One region of the Psychrobacillus sp. NPDC093180 genome, then DNA from elsewhere that is predicted to be linked to it. Evidence: a T-box and tRNA genes for the amino acid it is inferred to sense, from the RefSeq annotation. Region 1 holds a T-box; the other holds one or more tRNA genes.
What was found. The T-box of region 1 lies ahead of serS (serine--tRNA ligase). A T-box ahead of a tRNA ligase gene usually reads a tRNA of that ligase, here a tRNA-Ser.

Region 1 (3,341 bases):
CAGTACGTCCTAGTGCAAGTCCACTTCCATTCAAAGTGTGCACATATTCTGGTTTAGCACCCGTCTCTCTTCTAAAGCGGATACCAGCACGACGAGCTTGGAAATCTTCGAAGTTACTGCAAGAAGAAATTTCTTTGTACTCTCCGTAACTTGGTAACCAAACTTCTAAATCATATTTTTTGGCAGCGGTAAATCCTAAATCCGCTGTACACATATGAAGCACACGGTATGGTAAACCTAATAACTGCAACACTTTTTCTGCATGGCCCGTAAGTAACTCCAACTGCTCATAAGATTCTTCTGGCTTAACAAAACGTACTAGTTCTACTTTGTTAAATTGATGTTGACGTATTAAACCTCTTGTATCGCGTCCTGCAGATCCTGCTTCTGAACGGAAACAAGCACTAAAAGCAGTAAATGCTTGAGGTAATGCTGCTCCATCTAAAATCTCATCACGGTAAAAATTCGTTACTGGAACTTCTGCAGTTGGGATTAAGAAATAATCTTCTTCGTTTATTAAAAATGCATCTTCTTCAAACTTTGGTAGCTGACCAGTACCAGTCAAACTTGTGCGATTTGCTAAATAAGGAGGAAGCATTTCTTCATAGCCGTGCTCTTCAGCATGCAAGTCCATCATGAAGTTTATCAAAGCACGCTCTAGTCTTGCACCCAACCCACGATAAAAGGCAAAACGACTTCCCGTTACCTTAGCTGCACGTTCAAAATCAACTATTTTTAAATCAGTGGCAATATCCCAATGTGCTTTCGTTTCAAAATCAAATGAAGGCACTTCTCCCCATGTACGAATTTCTACATTATCATCTTCTGAATCGCCAATTGGAACACTATCATGTGGGATATTTGGAACGCGCATCATCATATGATCAAACTTTTCTTCCACTGCACGTAATTCGTCATCCAATGCTTTGATCTCATCGCCAACTTCACGCATACGAGCAATAATATCATCTGCATTTTCTTTATTACGTTTCATTTCTGAAATTTTTTGAGAGAATTCATTTCTTTCAGCCTTTAGTACTTCTGTTTTAGCAATCAGTTCTCTGCGTTTTTGATCTAATGGTTGAAATTGATCAAATTCAGAAATTTCTTCTCCACGTTTTGCTAACTTCGCTTTTACTGCTTCGTAATTTTCTCGTACAAATTTCACGTCTAACATGTAAATTCCTCCTAATTTTTAGTCAAAAACGACAAAAAAGCCCTCATCCCTTATAAAAGGGACGAGAGCATACCCGCGTTGCCACCCTGATTGACTTGACCATATGTCAAATCCGCTTGTAAAATAACGGCTTTTCAACCGGATACGACTTACTAACCATTCAGTCGCTCAACTCAAAGGATGGATTCACAAGGGTTTCTGCCAGCTTCCACCAACCGCTGACTCTCTAAAAAAAACGTGCTTGTTACTACTTCCTATCATCGTTTTTTAATCATGAAATTACTATCACTTTACTATACAGCAACTCTTTTGGCAAGCGATTCCTTTACCATTTCAGTAAAATATGCAGTAATCCGATGATCGCTCGTTAACTCTGGATGAAAAGAGCATCCTAGTAAATGTCCTTGTCTAACCATCACTATTTTGTCTTCATGCATTGCAAGTATTTCTATATCTGACTCTACTTCTACAATATGGGGGGCTCTTATAAAAACAGCAGGAAAATCAGTTGCGATATCCTTCACTTCAAGGTTTGTTTCAAAACTATCTACTTGGCGACCAAAAGAATTACGCTCTACTGTAGCATTTAATACACCAATATGTGAAAAATCATACCCAACTATTTTTTGAGCAAGTAATATTAGACCTGCACAAGTACCAAACATAGGCTTTCCTGCTGTAGCAAATTCTTTAAGAGGTGTAAGCATATTATGTCGATCCATTAATTTACGCATGGTTGTACTTTCTCCACCTGGTAAAATTAAGCCGTCTACAAGTGTCAAATCGTCTTTACCTTTAACGATCATTGCCTCTACTCCACAAGCTTCGATAGATCTAATATGTTCACTTACCGCACCTTGAAGTGCTAAAACTCCTATTTTAACCATCATTACCATCCTCTATCTTGCATACGCTCTTCAGCCGACAAACGGGAAATTTCAATTCCCTTCATTGGAATTCCTAAGTCTTTAGAAATCTCTACGAGCAAATTATAATCTTGATAATGTGTCGTAGCTTCCACGATAGCACGTGCAAATTTCTCAGGGTTTTCTGATTTGAAAATACCTGAACCTACAAATACACCATCTGCTCCAAGCTCCATCATTAAAGCAGCATCTGCTGGGGTTGCAACACCGCCTGCTGCAAAGTTTACAACTGGCAATTTACCATTATGCTTAATTTGTAATAATACCTCATATGGTGCTCCTAAAATTTTTGCTTCTGTCATCAGTTCATCTTCGTTCATATGAACAATTTTACGAACATGTGCATTCACTTTACGTAAATGACGAACCGCTTCTACGATATTTCCTGTTCCAGGTTCTCCTTTCGTACGAAGCATGGAAGCACCTTCGCCAATACGACGAGCTGCTTCTCCTAAATCCTTACATCCACATACGAATGGAACCGTAAATTCACTTTTACGTAAGTGATATTCTTCATCTGCAGGTGTTAATACTTCGGATTCATCAATATAATCGACACCCATCGCTTCCAAAATACGTGCTTCCGTGATATGCCCAATACGTGCCTTTGCCATTACTGGAATAGTTACCGCACCCATTACTTCTTCCATAATACGTGGATCTGCCATGCGAGCAACCCCACCTGCTGCACGAATATCTGAAGGTACACGTTCTAGTGCCATTACTGCAACAGCACCTGCTGCTTCCGCAATTTTTGCTTGCTCTGCATTGATAACGTCCATAATAACGCCACCTTTTTGCATTTCAGCCATTCCACGTTTTACTCTATCTGTACCTGTTTGATTGATTGTCATATTTTTTCCCTCCAAATTGTTATAATCTTTAGTATAATAAAATATGACCATATGAAAAGTATCAGAATGTATAAAATTGAAGTGGTCAGATAGGTGATAAAATGGATTTTCTTATGTTTCAGCTTGAAACGGACTCAATAATTCCTCTATATGAACAATTATATACAGAAATAAAACAAGCAATTATTAATGGAACAATTGAAGAGGGTGTTAAACTTCCTTCGAAAAGAAAACTAGCAGAGTATTTATCGGTGAGCCAAACGACAGTTGAATTTGCATATAGTCAATTAGTTGCGGAAGGGTTTATCTCCTCCGAGCCGAGAAGAGGTTTTTACGTACAAAATTTAGCAGAATTAGCGTTGATCGAACAACGTACTTCTTTCA
Region 2 (3,341 bases), on a different contig from region 1:
CTTGGTAGAGCACTTGGTTTGGGACCAAGGGGTCGCAGGTTCGAATCCTGTCTTCCCGACCAGTCCAAAAAATGGGGCCTTAGCTCAGCTGGGAGAGCGCCTGCCTTGCACGCAGGAGGTCAGCGGTTCGATCCCGCTAGGCTCCACCATATTATTAAAGTAAAATTCTTGGCGGTGTAGCTCAGTTGGCTAGAGCACTCGGTTCATACCCGAAAGGTCGTGGGTTCGACTCCCTCTGCCGCTATATTTAGGACCTTTAGCTCAGTTGGTTAGAGCAGACGGCTCATAACCGTCCGGTCGCAGGTTCGAGTCCTGCAAGGTCCACCATCAACATATTCCGGAGGAATACCCAAGTCTGGCTGAAGGGATCGGTCTTGAAAACCGACAGGCGGGTCATACCGCGCGGGGGTTCGAATCCCTCTTCCTCCTCCATTTTTAAAACTAATACATATATTATTATCGCGGGGTGGAGCAGTTCGGTAGCTCGTCGGGCTCATAACCCGAAGGTCACAGGTTCAAATCCTGTCCCCGCAACCAAATGGTCCCGTGGTGTAGCGGTTAACATGCCTGCCTGTCACGCAGGAGATCGCCGGTTCGATCCCGGTCGGGACCGCCATTAAATTAATTTAAGTTTATTAGTTTTAGATTTAGGACAAGTAAATAAAAATTGAAGAGGCTCAGTAGCTCAGTCGGTAGAGCAAAGGACTGAAAATCCTTGTGTCGGCGGTTCGATTCCGTCCTGAGCCACCATAGTAATGCGGGTGTAGTTTAGTGGTAAAACCTCAGCCTTCCAAGCTGATGATGAGAGTTCGATTCTCTTCACCCGCTCCAATAATGGGCCTATAGCTCAGCTGGTTAGAGCGCACGCCTGATAAGCGTGAGGTCGATGGTTCGAGTCCATTTAGGCCCACCATTATTCCGAAGTAGCTCAGTGGTAGAGCAATCGGCTGTTAACCGATCGGTCGTAGGTTCGAGTCCTACCTTCGGAGCCAACATATGGGGAAGTACTCAAGTGGCTGAAGAGGCGCCCCTGCTAAGGGTGTAGGTCGGGCAACCGGCGCGAGGGTTCAAATCCCTCCTTCTCCGCCATATATGTTTGGCCCCTTGGTCAAGCGGTTAAGACACCGCCCTTTCACGGCGGTAACACGGGTTCGAATCCCGTAGGGGTCATTTTAAAGCATGTATCCTATTAGGAAACATGCTTTTTTCAATCTTTAAGAGTGATCAATATCATTTAATAAGTAGCTTTTTCTATTTCTGTAAAACTTAATGAGAGTTCGATTTTTTCTCTCTATACCTTTAATAAGAGGTCAATTAGTCTCCTGATTAAAGCGTATGCCTAAAAACTTGAGGTCAATGCTTTTAGTCCAATTTAGGATTATTATTATTCCGAAGTAGCTCAGTGGTAGAGCAATCGGCTGTTAACCGATTGGTCGTAGGTTCGAGTCCTACCTTCGGAGCCAATATATGGGGAAGTACTCAAGTGGCTGAAGAGGCGCCCCTGCTAAGGGTGTAGGTCGGGCAACCGGCGCGAGGGTTCAAATCCCTCCTTCTCCGCCATATAGTTTGGCCCCTTGGTCAAGCGGTTAAGACACCGCCCTTTCACGGCGGTAACACGGGTTCGAATCCCGTAGGGGTCATTATAAAAAGCATGTTTCCAATTAGGAAGCATGCTTTTTTCATTGGTTAGGAAACTATAAAAGGTTTAGACATGAGGGAACTTTTTAAAAAGATTATAAGGAACGACATGCTTTAATTTAATCGTGGTATAGGGAAACTGCGAAGTAGTGAATGGAATGAAGAATCCGCTAAGATTTCCGCTGCAGGGCGTACGCTTTCCGCCGGCTTGGCTTCAGTCGCTTCCTTCGCTACGCTCTGTCCAGGGTCTTCAGCTCAAGCTATTCCGGCTGGAGTCGACGCCCTTTCGCTACAATCTATGGAGGATAACGCTATCTAATCAGCGTCACTGTTTAACAAATGAAACTTATTCAGATGTTCTCCAACTAATAAATTCCAATAAATGGTTTAATGTGACATAATGAGCTGCGAACACGACAAAGTCCTACGTGAACGCGACAAAGCCGAGCAAGCGGAAGCTTTTTATAAAGTAATCCTAAATAACGTTCATCCATATCGGCGTCTCACTCCAAGTAAACTTGTTTTATGAAAATTGGTTGCTCTCAGAAGTAATTTGGTTGCTTTAGACTAGACCTAGTTGCTCTCAACAGTGATTTGGTCGCTCACAGACTAGAATTGGTTGCCTTCGATAGCTGTTTGGTTGCCCTTAGCCATTTATTGGATTTGCCTAGTCAAAAAACTGTTGATGATTATGTTTTTAGCAAGTCGATCATTAATAAAAAAGATATTGCCATTGATTTTCGCTACAAGCGGCGACTCCTGTGGAGGCCAACAGGACGTTGGTTTCAAAGGCGTTGCCACACGATGTGGCGCTCTTAGCCTTTATTCCCTGGGCTAATGAGACATCCCAATGACGCCCAAAGCGGAAGGGATGGCTCATCGCTCACCCCACGGAAAGCATCCGAATGTAGCGAAAATCACGGCGGATACCTAATAAAGCTTTACCGCACAGTTTCCCTATTCTCTGCGTTATTCCATTTAATCGTTCCCATAAGCTAAATTGTCCAGAGGTAGGTACTTTAGCAGTTTTGTTCTGTCTTCAGAAGAATGAGAACCCTAATTAGTAGCTTTTCCTAGTTCCGTTAAGCGTTGAGCAAATCCTTCTGTTTTTGTGCTAATGCCAGGAAATACATCGTTCAGTTCATATGCTTGGGAACCATGCTCTACAAAATCAAGTCCAGCAGTTTCCTCCTCATTGGATACACGAATCGGACTAAATACTTTTACGGCAAACAAAAAGCCGGAAACAGTAATAGAAACCCAAACAATAACAGCTAAAATTCCTAATATCTGAACAACGATCAAGCTCGCTCCTCCACCTACAAAGAGTCCACTTGAAGTTTCAAATAGTCCAACAGCTATCGTTCCCCAAATCCCAGTTATCCCATGAACTGCTATTGCTCCAACAGGATCATCGACTTTTAATATAACATCTAAGAAGCGAACTCCTTCTGTCATAATAATACCTGCAAGTAAACCAATTAAGATAGAACTCATGAGAGAGACATTAGCAGCACCAGCCGTAATACTTACTAAACCTGCTAGTGCACCGTTTAAAGTAAGAGAGGCGTCCAATTTTTTAAATCTTAGTTTCGTATAAAAAGCGGTAGATAAAACTCCGGCAGAAGCAGCAAATAAAGTATTTGCAATAATTTGAGGGACAAGAGTAGGGTCGGCAGCTAAGGTACTTGCTCCATTAAATC

Region 2: it has a tRNA-Ser gene. The T-box ahead of serS (serine--tRNA ligase) is inferred to sense a tRNA for this amino acid. The anticodon was not compared.

What each region holds. Positions count from the first base shown of each region.
Region 1 covers NZ_JBIVOJ010000025.1:7,463-10,803, forward strand. Annotated here, with positions in the region: gene serS (serine--tRNA ligase) at 1-1,177, opposite strand, end outside; T-box leader at 1,232-1,447, opposite strand; gene pdxT (pyridoxal 5'-phosphate synthase glutaminase subunit PdxT) at 1,471-2,064, opposite strand; gene pdxS (pyridoxal 5'-phosphate synthase lyase subunit PdxS) at 2,067-2,951, opposite strand; gene pdxR (MocR-like pyridoxine biosynthesis transcription factor PdxR) at 3,059-3,341, shown strand, end outside.
Region 2 covers NZ_JBIVOJ010000001.1:1,035-4,375, forward strand. Annotated here, with positions in the region: tRNA gene ACIP9W_RS00050 (tRNA-Pro) at 1-62, shown strand, start outside; tRNA gene ACIP9W_RS00055 (tRNA-Ala) at 74-149, shown strand; tRNA gene ACIP9W_RS00060 (tRNA-Met) at 171-244, shown strand; tRNA gene ACIP9W_RS00065 (tRNA-Ile) at 251-327, shown strand; tRNA gene ACIP9W_RS00070 (tRNA-Ser) at 340-432, shown strand; tRNA gene ACIP9W_RS00075 (tRNA-Met) at 461-537, shown strand; tRNA gene ACIP9W_RS00080 (tRNA-Asp) at 541-616, shown strand; tRNA gene ACIP9W_RS00085 (tRNA-Phe) at 675-750, shown strand; tRNA gene ACIP9W_RS00090 (tRNA-Gly) at 758-831, shown strand; tRNA gene ACIP9W_RS00095 (tRNA-Ile) at 837-913, shown strand; tRNA gene ACIP9W_RS00100 (tRNA-Asn) at 918-992, shown strand; tRNA gene ACIP9W_RS00105 (tRNA-Ser) at 999-1,089, shown strand; tRNA gene ACIP9W_RS00110 (tRNA-Glu) at 1,099-1,170, shown strand; tRNA gene ACIP9W_RS00115 (tRNA-Asn) at 1,389-1,463, shown strand; tRNA gene ACIP9W_RS00120 (tRNA-Ser) at 1,470-1,560, shown strand; tRNA gene ACIP9W_RS00125 (tRNA-Glu) at 1,569-1,640, shown strand; gene ACIP9W_RS00130 (ammonium transporter) at 2,695-3,341, opposite strand, start outside.